Regions from separate parts of the Priestia sp. FW507-14D1A genome, predicted to be linked through region 2. Evidence: riboswitches for the same ligand, from Rfam matches in the RefSeq annotation. Region 2 holds a riboswitch; each other region holds the start of a gene.
The links. Region 2 has a riboswitch for cyclic di-AMP ahead of AC3WJG_RS04215 (dicarboxylate/amino acid:cation symporter). Riboswitches for the same ligand answer to the same signal wherever they lie in the genome.
Positions count from the first base shown of each region.

Region 1 (5,243 bases), 120 kb from region 2:
AGCTGCTGTTGTAGGCGTGAACAATATTCAGCAACAAACAAATCCATTTTCTGGAGATACCCAAACGCAAGAAGCAGGAACGGGTTCCGGTGTTATTTTCAAAAAAGAAAATGGAAAAGCATACGTTGTGACCAATAACCACGTTATTGACGGCGCAAGCGAAGTAGAAGTGTCACTTTCAAATGGACAAAAAGAAAAAGCTAAAATTGTCGGAGCTGACGCGCTAACGGATTTAGCGGTGCTTGAGATGTCTGACAAAAATGTTGAACAAGTGGCGAAGTTCGGGAAATCATCGGATTTAGTAGCGGGTGAAACGGTGCTTGCAATCGGAAATCCTCTTGGTGAACAATTTTCTCGTACGGTCACACAAGGTATTGTGAGCGCAGCAAAACGCTCTGTCCCTATTTCAGAAAATTGGAACGTAGATGCAATTCAAACGGATGCGGCGATTAATCCAGGGAACAGCGGCGGTGCCTTGATCAATTCTTCCGGTGAAGTAGTCGGCATCAACAGTATGAAAATTTCAGAAGACAATGTAGAAGGCATCGGCTTTGCTCTTCCAAGTGATGAAGTGCAGCCGACGATTGAACAGCTTATGAAAAATGGGAAAATAACGCGTCCATATATGGGGGTAGGTCTTCAAGATGTAGGTCAGCTTTCAGCTGCAACAAAACAAAACCAGCTAGGCCTAACAAGCGATACGTCTGAAGGAGTTGTCGTAACGACGGTTGAACCATTCTCTTCTGCTTCTGATGCAGGTTTACAATCAAAAGACGTGATTGTTGCCATCGATGGAAACGAAGTCAAAACATCCAGTGATTTACGTCAATATCTATACACAAAACGCAAAGTAGGAGACACGGTAAAATTAGACGTGTATCGAAATGGAAAAAAACAAACTATTTCTCTGAAGCTTTCAGAACAGCAGGATAACAATGGATGAGTTCAACACCGTTAAAGCTGCTGCTAGCAGTATTAACAGCGTTCGGATTTTTAACCGGCTGCGGAGGGAAGCATTCAAACACGATGTTTCCTTCTGTAGAAATTAGTCAGCTATCTTCTGCCAAAGAACTGGCAGCGTATGAGGGAGGCAAGGTGACAGGAGCTGAATTCAACCGTTTTTTAGCCGTTGAAGGGTTCTTAAATCCAGATGCTCCCCTAAATGATACAAGCTACCGCAAAGAGTTATTGCGGCAGCTTGTTATGCAAAAAATCTTAATTTCACATCTAAAGACAAGCGATAAAGTACAAAAACAAGTCGAGGATATGTGGAAGCAAATTAAACGCTCATATGACGAGGATACAAGAAAACAAGGTTATGAAGTGTTAAATATTCGTTCCAGTGATGTAACCAACCAGCTAACGAATGAGTTTAAATTAGAAGAATATTTCCGCAAACAAATTACGTCTGATGAACTAACTGCTTACTATAAACGTATTGAAAACGATCTGACGCGCGTATCTTTTACGCAGCTGGCTTTTTCCACTTTACATGATGCCGACGCCGCTGCGGCTGAACTGCAAAAGGGAACATCTCTTCAAGGCGTTCAAAAAAAATATGCTGAATTCCAGACAGTGAGCAAAATAGAGAATGCTGATAATCTAAAGCTTTCAAGTTTATCTCCTTCTTTTATAGATGTTTTAAAAAAACAGCACATCGGAGAGAGTAGTGAGCCCATTAAAATGGGTAAAGTCTATTATATTCTTATTTTAAAACAAAAAGATAAAAAAACGGAATTAGAAGTCAGAGAAGAAATGATGAAAGAACTTGTTTTGAATCATATCAACCGGTATATCCAGGATCAACTGCCAAGGTTTCACGTGACGTTCAGCCTTAGGTAGTTTCCTTTTATATAGATTGATTGTTTTCAAAAAACAAGCAGGTAAAAGAGCTTTCTATTAATAGAGAGCTCTTTTACATTTTTAAGTAGACAGAAATGTCGGCACCTGATAAAATGAAGTTGTAAAACTTTCATTATTCGGAAAATTTATACCCTCCAGCTTTGGAGGGTTATTTTTTATGCTGTTGGACGAATAAAAGAGGCTGGGACAAAAGTAGTTTAGTGGAAAGAAAATCCGAACGATCAATCCAATCGTTCGGATTTTTTCGTTACGTTTCAATCACTTTTCGTCTTTTAAATGACTTAATAATGCAGGAACCATCTCTACGTGAGAAAGGGCGATGTGTGAAATCGTTTTGGCATAAGGTGTAATTTCGTTAATAAATTGTTCGAGTACGTGCAGGTGAGGAAGCTGAAGCTTTGTAATAAAGCAGGCTTGCCCGGCGATGCGTTCACAGAATAAAGCGTAGGGATACTGAGAAATAAATCGTTTAAAACGCTCGTGCTCTCCGTTTTTCATCGTTACTTCAATAAAACACGACACGGGCAAATGCAGCTTTTCATAATCAATATCAATCGTATACCCTTTTATAACACCAAAGCTCTCTAGCTGCCTTACTCGCTCTGCCACCGAAGGAGGGGACAAGTTAATTTGTTTTCCTAGCTCTCGTAAGGAAAGGCGGCTGTTTTGCTGCAGCGCCTGCAAAATCGATAAATCAATTTCATCAATTTTCAATTGAAAACCTTCTTTCTCATTAACGTTTCATTTGATTAGTAATAGTAGATAAGATGTTTTATATGTAATCTGAAATTTCCATTTTTCTTACTATAATAATTAAAAAGGAGTGAGTAAAAAATGGCAAGAGTTTTGTTAGCAAACGAAGAGGGAACAAATTTTGAAAAAGCATTGAATTTAATTCCGCATGTAAAAAGATTATACGATGAGCTTTACGACACGCTTTGGAACAGCGATATAGTAGAAAAAGAGACTAAGGAAAAAATAAGGCTTTATCTAGCAGGTGTTAACGGCTGTGAGACGTGTATGAGCATGTCATATGTAGGCGATGAGACGCTTAATCAAAAAGTGTTAAGAGAAAAAGAGCTGGAAGAAAAAGATCGACTGCTGTTTCGATTTATTGATGTATACCGGGTGCGTCCAAGGGAGTTAACGGATGCTGATATGGATCAATTAAAGAAATTTTACAGTGATACGCAGCTGTTAGAGCTTTTAGCTGTTATTAATTTATTTGATCAATTTCACAAAATGATTGTCAGTTTAGATTTATATGATTTTTGCAGCTTGCAGCGCAAGTGAGGTCTTTGCTAAAAATATCTTGACAGACAAAATTCACAGGAGTAAGATAGCTTTCGTGAAGTGAAACGTATCATGAATCGAATCGATTATTCTAAAAAATAGATCATAGATATTTGAATAAAAATCGCTTAATCCATTACGGAGCGGAGGACCCATTATTTACGCACATATTGTGCTCTGGGGTGAATCCTTAAAAAGGTAGGGTTACTCTTAAAACCCGAACCCGACAGCTAACTTCGCAAGCGTTTTGAGGGGGAAGAGTGTGAAAAAACACAGGAGCCTTCCTGTGTTTTTTTGCGCTTTTTTTAAGAAAAAGATGTAATTTTTTAGAAAAAGTATAAGCTAAGAGAACACACAGCAGTTGAAGAAAGGAATAAATACATTATGAAAAAACAGTTTGCTGTATTGGGATTAGGTCGTTTTGGAGGCAGTTTGGTTGAAGAGTTTGCTAATCTGGATGTGGATGTGCTCGCTATTGACCGCAATCAGGAGGTAGTAAATAAATTTAGCAATTCAGCTACATATGTTGTGCAAGCAAACGCGATTGATGAAGCTAGCTTAAAGGGGCTAGGTATCCGCAATGTTGATCATGCTCTTATTTCGTTTGGGGATGATATCGAAGCAAGCGTTCTCGCAACGATGCTTTTAAAAGATATGGGCGTTAAGCAAGTATGGGTAAAAGCAGTGAATATGTATCATCAAAAAGTGCTGGAGAAAATAGGAGCAGACAAAGTCATTCATCCTGAGCGTGATATTGCTAAACGTATTGCTCATCACGTAGTGTCAGAAAAAATCATTGATTACATTGAATTATCAAAGGATTATAGTATTGTCGAAATTGTCGCCTCTAAGAAACTTCATAATAAAACGCTGTTTGATTTAAACATTCGTGCCAAGTACGGCTGCAACATTATTGGCTTTCAGCGAAAAGACGGGGAAATGGTGATTTCGCCTACCGCGCATGAAATAATTGAACAAGGAGATATGCTGATTGTTATCGGACATAACCGCGATTTGAACCGTTTTGAAGAAGAAGGAGTTTAACTCATGAAAAAACAAATCATTAAACTCACCCCTCCGCAGCTGCTTGTCTCCATTTTTGGCGGAGGAATTATTATGGGTGCTCTTCTATTGATGATGCCTTTTTCTACTACTGAGCCAATCCGATGGGTAGACGCCCTTTTTACATCTACTTCCGCTATGACAGTGACCGGCTTAGCCGTCGTAGATACAGGTACGCGTTTTACCGTCATCGGTCAAACGATCATTATGCTGTTAATTCAAATAGGCGGTCTTGGCATTATGTCATTTGCCGTGTTGATTTTTATGATGCTAGGTAAAAAAATTGGATTTAAAGAGCGTATGCTCGTTCAGCAGGCATTAAATCAAACAAGCGTCGGCGGAGTTGTCCTGCTAGTTAAAAGGCTGTTTATCTTTTCATTTTTAATTGAGTTTATTGCACTTGTTTTTTTAGCGATACGCTGGGTTCCGGAATTCGGATGGTCTAAGGGGCTGTTCTTTAGCTTGTTTCATTCAATTTCAGCTTTTAATAACGCAGGGTTTGGACTACTGTCTGATAACTTAGTACAGTATGTTGGAGATCCTATTATTAACATAACGATTTCTTTTTTATTCATCATTGGCGGGTTAGGGTTTACCGTTCTTGCTGATATGTGGGTGAAAAAATCGTATAAAAAACTAACGTTGCATTCAAAAATTATGATTATCAGCACGTTTGCGATTAATGTGATTGCCATGCTTTTTATTTTTTTCTTAGAGTACAGCAATTCGCATACGCTCGGAAATTTATCATTAGGAGACAAAGTATGGGCTTCTTATTTTCAAGCAGTAACGACAAGAACCGCTGGATTTAATACAATTGATTTAGCTCACCTGCATGATGCAACGGTCTTTTTAATGGTCTTATTAATGTTTATTGGTGCAGGAAGTGCGTCAACAGGAGGCGGTATTAAACTAACAACGTTTGTGGTGATTGTTTTTTCTGTATGGGCATTTTTACGAAGCCGGGAAGATATTGTGCTGTTAAAGAGACGACTTCTTCCTCTTCACGTGTTTAAGGCACTAGC
Region 1 covers NZ_JBYSWQ010000001.1:592,465-597,707, reverse strand. Annotated here, with positions in the region: gene AC3WJG_RS03565 (S1C family serine protease) at 1-943, shown strand, start outside; gene AC3WJG_RS03560 (peptidyl-prolyl cis-trans isomerase) at 940-1,842, shown strand; gene AC3WJG_RS03555 (Lrp/AsnC family transcriptional regulator) at 2,122-2,577, opposite strand; gene AC3WJG_RS03550 (carboxymuconolactone decarboxylase family protein) at 2,698-3,156, shown strand; cyclic di-AMP (ydaO/yuaA leader) riboswitch at 3,272-3,416, shown strand; gene AC3WJG_RS03545 (potassium channel family protein) at 3,541-4,200, shown strand; gene AC3WJG_RS03540 (TrkH family potassium uptake protein) at 4,204-5,243, shown strand, end outside.
Region 1: another riboswitch for cyclic di-AMP. It lies ahead of AC3WJG_RS03545 (potassium channel family protein); the one in region 2 lies ahead of AC3WJG_RS04215 (dicarboxylate/amino acid:cation symporter).

Region 2 (5,243 bases):
AATCTTTAGCCCGGCTAGGTGAACCGTTTTATTCTACGAAACAAACAGGAACGGGGCTAGGGTTAATGATTAGCTACCGAATAATCGAACAGCATCAAGGGCATATTTCATTTGCGAGTAAAGTAGGAGTAGGAACAAAAGTAGAAATTGCTCTTCCGTATATTAAAGAACCAGTGAACATTTCATAGCGCTTGCTATTCGTTCACTGGTTTTTATTTGATCGAAATAAAAGCGAATGTTTTTTTATTTTTTTATTTTAATGTTCGTGTATATTGTTGACTAAAGGGTTTGTTTTTGATATATTATCAAATGGCTAGAAAATAACCGAATGATAATAAAAAAAGAAAATTCGGTCAATAACTTTTATCTTTTACCCGAAGAAAAAAGATGATGGGAGAATGTACAATGAACTCAAATTATGATGTTATTGTGGTAGGGGCAGGACCCGCTGGGATTTTTACTTGCTATGAGTTAACGTTAAAATTACCGGAAGCAACTATTTTATTAATCGATAAAGGACACGATATCTATCGACGTAATTGTCCGATTCTTCAGAAAAAAATTGAAAAATGTCCGCCTGCGGTTGGCAAAAAAGAGTTTGCTGGCTGTTTGCCTGCTTGTTCTATCACAAATGGTTTCGGTGGAGCCGGCGCATATTCAGATGGAAAATTTAATATCACAAGTGAATTTGGAGGCTGGATGACGGATTATCTGTCTGAATCACAGGTGGTAGATTTAATTAAATACGTGGATGAAATTAATTTAAAACACGGAGCAACCGATACGATTACGGATCCGTTAACTGATAAAGTTCGTGAAATTGAAAAACGCGGATACGCAGCAGGATTAAAGCTATTGCGTGCCCAAGTGCGTCATTTAGGAACAGAGCAAAATTTAGAAATTTTAAAAAGCATTTATGAATATTTAAAAGAAAAAATTGATATGCAGTATAAAACGGAAGTAGCCGATTTAATAACAGAAAAAGAAGATGGTCAGCATATCGTGCGCGGTATTGAATTGAAAAATGGTGAAAGAATTACGGCTGATAAAGTGGTGGTTTCACCAGGTCGAGACGGCTCGAAGTGGATGAGCGACTTACTAAAAAAACGTCGTTTAAAAATGATTAACAATCAAGTGGACATCGGCGTTCGAGTAGAAACATCCAACGTTGTTATGGAAGAAATCAACAAGCACTTGTACGAAGGGAAATTCATTTACAATACGTCCGTAGGTACAAGAGTTAGAACGTTTTGCAGCAATCCTTCAGGACATGTGGTAGTAGAGAATCATTCAGGTATTATGTTAGCAAATGGACACGCATACAAAGATCCGAAGCTTGGAAGTCAAAATACGAACTTTGCGCTGCTTGTTTCTCATAAATTTTCGGATCCATTTGATCAGCCGAACGAATATGCGCACGAAGTATCAAGATTAGCTAATATGCTGTCAAACGGGGGCTTAGTTGTTCAAAAGTATGGAGATATTTTAAAGGGCCGTCGTTCAACAGCGACTCGAATTAAAGAGGGCTTTTTAGAACCAACGTTAAAAGAAGCTGTACCGGGTGACTTAGGCTTAGTGCTTCCTTACAATACGATGAAAAGCTTAATTGAAATGACAGAAGCACTGGATCATGTAACGCCTGGGTTAGCATCTGAACATACGCTGTTTTACGGTGTGGAAGCGAAATTTTACTCAGCCCGTCCGAAGTTAAATGATAAGTTTGAAACTGAAATTTCCGGTTTATACGTGGGAGGAGACGGAGCTGGTATTACGCGAGGACTCGCGCAGGCAAGTGCGTGCGGTGTGTGGGTAGCGCGTGACATTGTTGAAAAATTAAAGAATCGTAAAGCAAGTTCTGAACCTGTTACTGTATAAAAAAAGAGGCCGTCACGGCCTCTTTTTTTATATGTGTTAAATAACGAAAGCGAATAAGTAAAAAGTAAAGAACTTATACCCCTCCAACTCCGATAGTTTTATATGATAATTACTCGCTCTTTTTTAAAAGGTATTACGGCATCCATATTTCTATCGTGAGCAGAATTAAATAGAATAAGGCGAATTGACAATGTCCATTTATTTCTATCAACAAATTCAGTGAAATTTCAGAGAATTTATATCAAGCAATACAAGGATAAAATCAACAGTTGGAAAGAGTTATTTTTTGTTGAGTAAAATATTTATGAAAGCAGTAAAGTACGCGGATATTAGAATAATTATGCAAATTTATGAATGTGATTTAATGAAAAGAAAGTTCACTTTACAAACTATTTTTTGAATTAATTTTTTATCCATTAGATTTTAAGTCTTGTTAAATAACTGTTTGTGGTTTATTGGAATATGATGTAAATATTTTAAAATATAACAATGCTCAACTTTTTATGATAAAATCCTGCATTATTTTTGAATAAAAACTTGACAGAAACATATAAAATGAATTTTAATTAAAGTAAGAATTATTATCATGCAAAAATATTAAAGAAAATTATTTGCTTAATCTCTTTTGTTTTATAAGAGAACGGGGGACCCATATTTGTGCGTAGTGTACTTGGGGTGAATCTTGAATAAATCAAGTAGGGTAACTCACGTACCCGAATCCGACAGCTAACTCCGTAAGCATTCAGTGAGGGAATAACAGGTCTATGAAACCATGATATTCTCATGGTTTTTTGTATAGATAAAAATATTCTTAAACTATTAATCTGAAAATTTTTAATATATTGTATATTTTGAGTGTTACCGCTCTCAATGCATGGTAAAATAAGTATGGTAGTTAGAATCATTCTAATATAATTTATTTACGGGAGGTAAATCTATGAAGCTATCGACAAAGATTATTATCGCGCTAATTGCTGGTGCTGTTGTGGGAGTGTTGATCAATGCTTTTGCTCCAAGTGCTTTTGCTCCGCTGGACAAGTACTTGTTTACACCGCTTGGCCAAATTTTCTTAAGCTTAATTAAAATGCTTGTTGTACCAATTGTGTTTTTCTCTATCACGTTAGGTGTAGCAGGTTTAGGAGATCCTAAAAAACTAGGAAGAATCGGGGCTAAAACAGTTTCCTACTTCCTAGTTACAACAACCGTTGCTATTATTATTGGTTTAATTTTAGCGTATGCAATTAAACCGGGTACGTTTGGATCTTTTGATACAAAAAACGCTTCTTTTGAAGCCGAAAAAGCACCGCCGGTTGGAGAGACATTCTTAAATATGATTCCAGTCAACCCAATCCAAGCGATGGCTGAAGGGAATATGCTTCAACTTATCGTTTTCTCTATCTTTATCGGTTTTGGTATTACGATGCTTGGAAATAAAACAAAAGGGCTTTACAATTTACTTGAGCAAGGCAATGAATTGATGATGTATCTTGTAAATCTAGTGATGAAGTTTGCTCCTTACGGAACATTTGGACTTCTTGCAACCGCGGTTGGAAGTCAAGGCTGGGAGGCAATTAAAGCGATGGGGCTGTACATGATTGTAGTCGTGCTCGCACTGTTTATCCATTCGATTGTAACATATGGAGGATCAGTCGCTCTTATGGCGAGACGTAACCCTATTGAATTTTTTAAAGGTTTTGCTCCTGCGATGACAGTTGGATTCAGTACATCGAGCAGTAATGCAACGCTTCCGATTTCAATGAATGTGGCTCAAAAAAACCTTCGTGTCCCGGAGTCCATCAGCAGTTTTGTTCAGCCGTTAGGTGCTACCATTAACATGGACGGGACGGCAATTATGCAAGGTGTAGCGACTATTTTTATTGCACAAGTATACGGTGTTGACCTGTCGCTGGGTGCTCTTGTGACGGTTGTATTGACAGCGGTGCTTGCTAGTATTGGTACAGCAGGTGTGCCGGGAGTTGGTCTCATTATGCTAGCAATGGTATTGAGTTCGGTTGGCTTGCCTGTAGCAGGTATCGGATTGATTATTGGAATTGATCGCTTGCTTGACATGCTTCGTACATCTGTAAATATTACGGGAGACGCTGCGTGTGCCGTTATTGTGGCTGAGTCAGAAGCAAAGCGTATCGATAAATCTGTAACGCAATCAGCTTAATAAGCGTAAAAGCTCTAGCTATATGCTAGGGCTTTTTTTATTGGCAAGAAACTCTTCGTTTCAGCATACAGTTTAATAAGAGTGTATGTTTGAAAGGAGAGTGCGGAAATGAATAAAACTCATGTAATAAAGCCGCTGCTCGACGACGACTACCCGGTTATTTCATATGGAAAAGGAATTTATTTGTACGACCAAGATGGAAAAAGGTACATAGATGCTTCGTCGGGGGCAGTTACAGCAAGTATCGGACACGGCGTAAAAGAAATTATTGATGCGATGACCGATCAGGCACAGAAAGTTGCGTTTGTATATCGGTCGCAGTTTACAAGTGATCCAACAGAAGCCTTAGCTAAGAAACTATGTGAATTAAGCAGCAATCATTTCCAGTGGAGCTTTTTTGTTAACAGCGGGACAGAAGCGACTGAAACGGCTATGAAAACGGCCATTCAGCATTTTCAAGAGCAAGGAAAGCCAACCAAAACAAAGGTTTTGTCACGCTGGATGAGCTATCACGGTATTACAATAGGAGCTCTGTCTATGTCAGGGCACGTTGGAAGACGAAAACGCTTTTCGTCTTTGCTTGAAGATTATCCTTCGGTTTCGCCTCCTTATTGCTATCGATGTCCGTTTCATCAAACCTATCCATCCTGTAATCTTGCTTGTGCACACGAATTGGAAACAGTTATCAAACGAACCGGCCCTGAACATATTGCTGCTTTTATTACCGAGCCCATTGTAGGAGCAGCCGGAGCAGCCCTTACACCTCCTCCTGGCTATTATGAAGTGATAAGAGAAATTTGTGATAAATATGATGTGTTATGGATTGCGGATGAAGTCATGACGGGAGTTGGGCGTACAGGCGTGATGTTTGCATATGAGCACTGGGGAGTTAAACCAGACATTATGACGCTTGGAAAAGGAGTGGGAGCAGGATATACACCAATAGCCGTTACGTTAGCTAGCAGCAAAACGATTGAACCTATTATGAACGGATCCAAATTAATTATGAGCGGACATACGCTAAGCGCTAATCCGCTGTCATCCGCTGTAGGGATAGCTGTTTTAAGCTATATTGAAAAGCATGATCTTGTTCAAGAAGCAGCGCTGAAAGGAGACTATTTAGTAGGGAAATTGAAGAAACTTCAGCTTCTTTACCCTATCATTGGGGACATACGTGGTAAAGGCTTATTAGTTG
Region 2 covers NZ_JBYSWQ010000001.1:717,269-722,511, reverse strand. Annotated here, with positions in the region: gene AC3WJG_RS04225 (ATP-binding protein) at 1-188, shown strand, start outside; gene AC3WJG_RS04220 (NAD(P)/FAD-dependent oxidoreductase) at 406-1,875, shown strand; cyclic di-AMP (ydaO/yuaA leader) riboswitch at 2,478-2,632, shown strand; gene AC3WJG_RS04215 (dicarboxylate/amino acid:cation symporter) at 2,813-4,048, shown strand; gene AC3WJG_RS04210 (aspartate aminotransferase family protein) at 4,157-5,243, shown strand, end outside.

Region 3 (5,243 bases), on a different contig from region 2:
TGGTTTTACCGTGTCTTTTAAATAAATCAAGCCGTAAATTTTATCATCAGCGGCGACGGCAAGCGGCGTGCCACCAGCTCCTGCAATTTCGTTTGCTTTTTGCTGCAAATCAGAGGGAACCATCCCGCCATTTGACTCTACCCATGCCGTGACGGCGTCCACTGCCCCTTTTCGTACAGATACATTCTGTAAGTCAATGCCGCTCATTCGCGTTTCAGCTTTGAATTCAACAAACGTCCCTTCGGTTTTTTTAAGATCTTCTACTCCCATGCGGTTTTGAATAAAATCAACAACTGAGCGTCCTTCTGGTGTTTCGTCATAAAGAGAAGAAACAAACGCCCATTTGTAAAGTTCACATTCGTCTGTGCCTTCTACAGTCGTTAATTGATGAGCCATTCGGTTTCCAAACGTAATGGTGCCGGTTTTATCTAAAATGATTGTGTTAATGTCACCAGCTGCTTCTACTGCTTTTCCTGACATAGCGATCACGTTAAACTGCGTAACTCGGTCCATCCCAGCAATTCCAATGGCCGATAATAATCCTCCAATTGTCGTAGGAATGAGGCAAACGAGCAGTGAAATTAAAATAGCCGTGTCCAGTTGAAAATGTAAGTAGTTTGTAAATACAGGAAGCGTCACAACAACTAGTAAGAAAATAATCGTCAAACTTGTTAAAACCGTATTTAGCGCAATTTCATTTGGCGTTTTTTGCCGCTCTGCTCCTTCAACAAGCGAAATCATTTTATCTAAAAATGATTCACCTTGCTCACACGTAATTTTAACTGTAATTTCATCGCTGACAACTCTTGTACCTCCAGTTACAGAGTTAAAGTCCCCGCCTGCTTCTTTCAAAACAGGTGCCGATTCACCGGTAATGGCCGATTCATCAACAGATGCCAGTCCTTTAATGATTTCTCCATCTCCAGGAATCATTTCGCCTTGTGAAACGACGACGATATCTCCTTTTTTTAGGTGCGATGCCGAAACTTGTATCATTTGCCCGTTTTGAAGTTTATTAGCTGTAATATCACCTTTCGATTGCTTTAATGAGTTTGCCTGTGCTTTTCCTCGACCTTCTGCTAATGCCTCTGCAAAATTAGCAAAAACAATTGTGAAAAATAACACGAGAGATATGGCAATATTAAAGCCTGCGCTTACTGTACTTTCTCCGAAAAGATCTGGAACAACAGCTAAAAAAAGCGTAATAACAAACCCGATTTCTACTACGAACATGATAGGGTTTTTTATCATCGTTCTTGGACTTAGCTTGATAAAAGCCTGCTGTACTGATTGAATAAAAATCGATGAAGTTTGTTTATCTACAGCACCTTGAATGTGACTGTTACGATCCAATTCAAGATTATTCGTAAAATTCCGTTTATTCATTATAATCCTCCGCTTTCTTGATTACAGTGTCAAATACTCAGCAACCGGCCCAAGTACAAGCACTGGGAAAAACGTAAGTGCCCCTACAATAACGGTAGTTCCAATTAAAATGCCGCTAAATAAAGACGTATCCGTTTTAAATGTCCCAGGTGTTTCAGGAACAAGCTGCTTAGATGCTAGTGAGCTCGATACCGCCAGCATCGTAATTAGTCCGAAATAGCGTCCAATATACATAACAATTCCCGTAGAAATGTTCCAAAACGGAGTTGCGTCACCGAGTCCTTCAAAACCAGAGCCATTGTTTGCTGCTGATGATGTAAATTCATACAGTGCCTGGCTTAACCCGTGAAAGCCTGGGTTTGATATACCTTCTATTCCTAAATGAGTAGTTAGCGCTACGGCTGTTCCTCCTAAAATTAGCAGCGGCTGCAGAATAAGCGTCACGGCGATGAGCTTCATTTCTTTTCCTTCAATTTTTTTACCTACGTATTCTGGTGTTCTTCCAACCATTAAACCTGATAAAAATACGGCGATGATGACGTACATCATGACATTCATAAATCCTGCTCCGACACCGCCAAATACGGTATTTAACATCATATTTCCAAGCGTTAACAACCCGGTAAGAGGTGTAAGGGTATCGTGCATGGTGTTGACCGCACCTGTTTCACTTGCTGTCGTCACGATGGCGTAAAGCGTCGACATACCGACACCAAAACGAACTTCTTTGCCTTCCATATAACCGCTCGCTTCATTTAGATGAAAAGCATCAAGTCTTGGATTGCCGCCCCACTCTGTTACAAACGCTGTGCTTAAAATAACGATAAACAGCATACTCATCGCTACAAACAAGATGCGGCCTTGCTTACGCTGTCCGATCATTTTTCCGTACGTAAAAGGAAGTGCTGTTGGCAATAAAAGCATAAGGACAATTTGTAATACATTGCTCAACGCGTTAGGATTTTCAAATGGATGGGCTGAATTAACACCAAAAAATCCCCCTCCGTTGTTGCCTAGCTCTTTAATTGAAAGAAAAGAAGCAACTGGTCCCCTTGCTATTTGCTGTGTTGCCCCTTCTAATGTATGGGCAGTCACCGTTCCGCTTAACGTTTGAGGGACACCTGAAATCATAAATAAAATGCCGGTTATAAAAGCGATAGGAAGTAAAACACGCGTAATTGATTTCACAAAATCAACAAAAAAGTTTCCTATTTCCTTCCCTGCCAACCCGCGAATAAACGCGATTGCTACTGCAAGTGCCGTTGCTGGTGCAGCAAACATCATAAATACAACGGCTGCCATCTGCGAGAAATAGGACAAACCTGATTCACCGCTGTAATGCTGCAAGTTCGTATTTGTCATAAAACTAATGGCCGTGTTAAAAGCAAGGGCCGGATCCATTCCTTTGATGTGGCTTGGGTTAAGCGGCAGTACTCCTTGAAACCGGAAGATAAGATACACCACAAAAATCATAAACGTATTCGCCAAAACGAGAGCAATTGCATATTGCTTCCACGTCTGATTATGCCCTTTAATTCCTGCCGCTTTAAACATCACCGATTCTATCTTTCCTACCAAGCTAGTGTTTTTATCGTTTGAAAACACATTCGCTATATAAATACCTACGGGCTTTGCAATAAGCGCTACAAAAACAAGCAGCAGCGCAACTGATAGTAGAAAAATCCCCACGTTTTATTCCTCCGCTTATTAAAATTGTTCTGGATTTAACAGTACATATACTAAATAAATTAAAACGAGAACTGAAATACCTAGCAAAATGAACGACACGTTCACTTCTCCTCTCTTTCGTCTACTACACGAGACGACCAGCAAATAATTCCGTACATAGCAGCTGTTAATATGACAAGCGTTCCCAGCATGATTATATCCAAGTTGCTCCCTCCTAACTGTTTCTTACCACCAATAATTAAGCGTAGTGACTGTTACCGTGCGTAAAGCATCACGCCCAAGTGAGCTAGCAGCGAAAGGTTATCTTTGATTATTCCTCACGTATTGTTGATCTCGTTTTAAAAGCCCTACTATATCCTCTTTACGGTGCAGACATAAGCTGCTCTCCTATTTTCCCATAAAAAAACCGCAGAAGAGAGTCCTCTTCCGCGGTTTAATGCACGACAAATAAGCCGTGATCGACACGAATTTTTTCACTCCCAAAACGCTTACGGAGTTAGCTGTCGGATTCGGGTTATGGAAGTAACCCTACTCAGTTAAGAGATTCACCCCTAGTACATACGTACAAAATATTGGGTCCCCCGCTCATAATTGATTAAGCGTATATTTATTATTTAATTTTTAGACTTAATTATGGTTTTTACTGCTGCGTTTAATACTTTGATTAGCTAACATAGACAAATAGCGGTTTGCTAGATCAAAAGATTGCTGATCACATATTGCACGATATTCAATCATTTGAATCATTTGCTTAGATAAATGCATGTTAACGCTCCTTTCGCCTATATTTTGAAAGGAACGCGCTATCCGCTTTTATAGAAAACGGCCACGATTACACCATCCTCTCTCTTAACGCTTACGAAGTTAGCTGACGGGTTCGGGTCAAGAAAGTAACCCTACTCAATTATGAGATTCACCCCTAGTAATTGGGTCCTCCGCTCTTTCCCTCTCTTTCAGGAAAGACTCAGCGTTTCACTGTGGAACGTTTCATGAGAGTAATCTTACTCCTGTTAAAATTTACTGTCAACAACATTTTTTGAAATTTTAAAAACTTTATTTTTTGCTGTTTATTCATTATTTTAAAATAATAGATTCAAAGAAAAAAGCGTTCTTATCTCCTCGATAAGAACGCTTTTTTTAGCTCATTTTCTCAATTTCATTTACAAGAATTGAAATGGCATCCGTTTTTGTTGCTTCACGCATTGTACGCTTCATCGTACTTGCCTGCTGCTGAAGCTCATTTACTTCACGCAAAAACACTTCTTTTGTTAACTGTTCTTCTTCCACAACCATACAGTAGCCTTTTTTCTTAAAGGACTGTGCATTTAAAATTTGATCTCCTCGGCTTTGTGCTTTTGACAAAGGAATAATCATCATCGGTTTATGAAGGGCTAAAAACTCAAAGATAGCATTTGATCCGCCGCGTGTAATCACATAATCAGTCGCCGCTAGAACATCTGGAAGCTGTTCATTTACATATTCTAACTGACGGTAGCCCGACTCTTTTTCAAGGCTTGTATCAACATTGCCTTTTCCGCACAGGTGTACAATTTGAAATTTCTTTTGCAGTTCAGGCAAGGACTCTCGAACAATCTCATTGATGCGACGTGCTCCTAAACTTCCGCCCATAATGGTTAAAATTGGGCGCTTATCATAAAAGCGAAGCCAGCTTTCCCCGTTCGCTGCGCTTCCGCTAAATAATTCTTTTCGAATAGGTGAACCAACAACCTGCACTTTTTCTTTTGGAAAATAGTTTGCCGCTTCATCAAAAGAAGTGAAAATTTTAGTGGCAAATTTCTGCGCAATTTTATTTGCCAGTCCCGGTGTTAAATCACTTTCATGAATGAACACGGGAATGTTTAGCGATTTAGCAGCCATTACAACAGGGACTGTGACAAAACCGCCTTTTGAAAACACAAGAGAAGGCTTTAACTTTTTCAGCACGCGACGTGCATCGCCAACTCCTTTTGCTACTCGAAATACATCTTTTACATTTTCCATATCTACGTATCGACGCAGCTTCCCGCTTGAAATCGCATGATATGGAACGTTTAATTTTGTAATTAATTCTTTCTCAATACCATTGTGAGAACCGACATAATGGATATCCCATTTTTCACTGTCTAATTCTTTCATAATGGCAATGTTTGGTGTTACGTGTCCAGCTG
Region 3 covers NZ_JBYSWQ010000007.1:70,067-75,309, reverse strand. Annotated here, with positions in the region: gene kdpB (potassium-transporting ATPase subunit KdpB) at 1-1,386, opposite strand, end outside; gene kdpA (potassium-transporting ATPase subunit KdpA) at 1,408-3,069, opposite strand; gene kdpF (K(+)-transporting ATPase subunit F) at 3,094-3,174, opposite strand; cyclic di-AMP (ydaO/yuaA leader) riboswitch at 3,545-3,687, opposite strand; gene AC3WJG_RS21545 (hypothetical protein) at 3,703-3,840, opposite strand; cyclic di-AMP (ydaO/yuaA leader) riboswitch at 3,913-4,055, opposite strand; gene murG (undecaprenyldiphospho-muramoylpentapeptide beta-N-acetylglucosaminyltransferase) at 4,213-5,243, opposite strand, start outside.
Region 3: another riboswitch for cyclic di-AMP. It lies ahead of kdpF (K(+)-transporting ATPase subunit F); the one in region 2 lies ahead of AC3WJG_RS04215 (dicarboxylate/amino acid:cation symporter).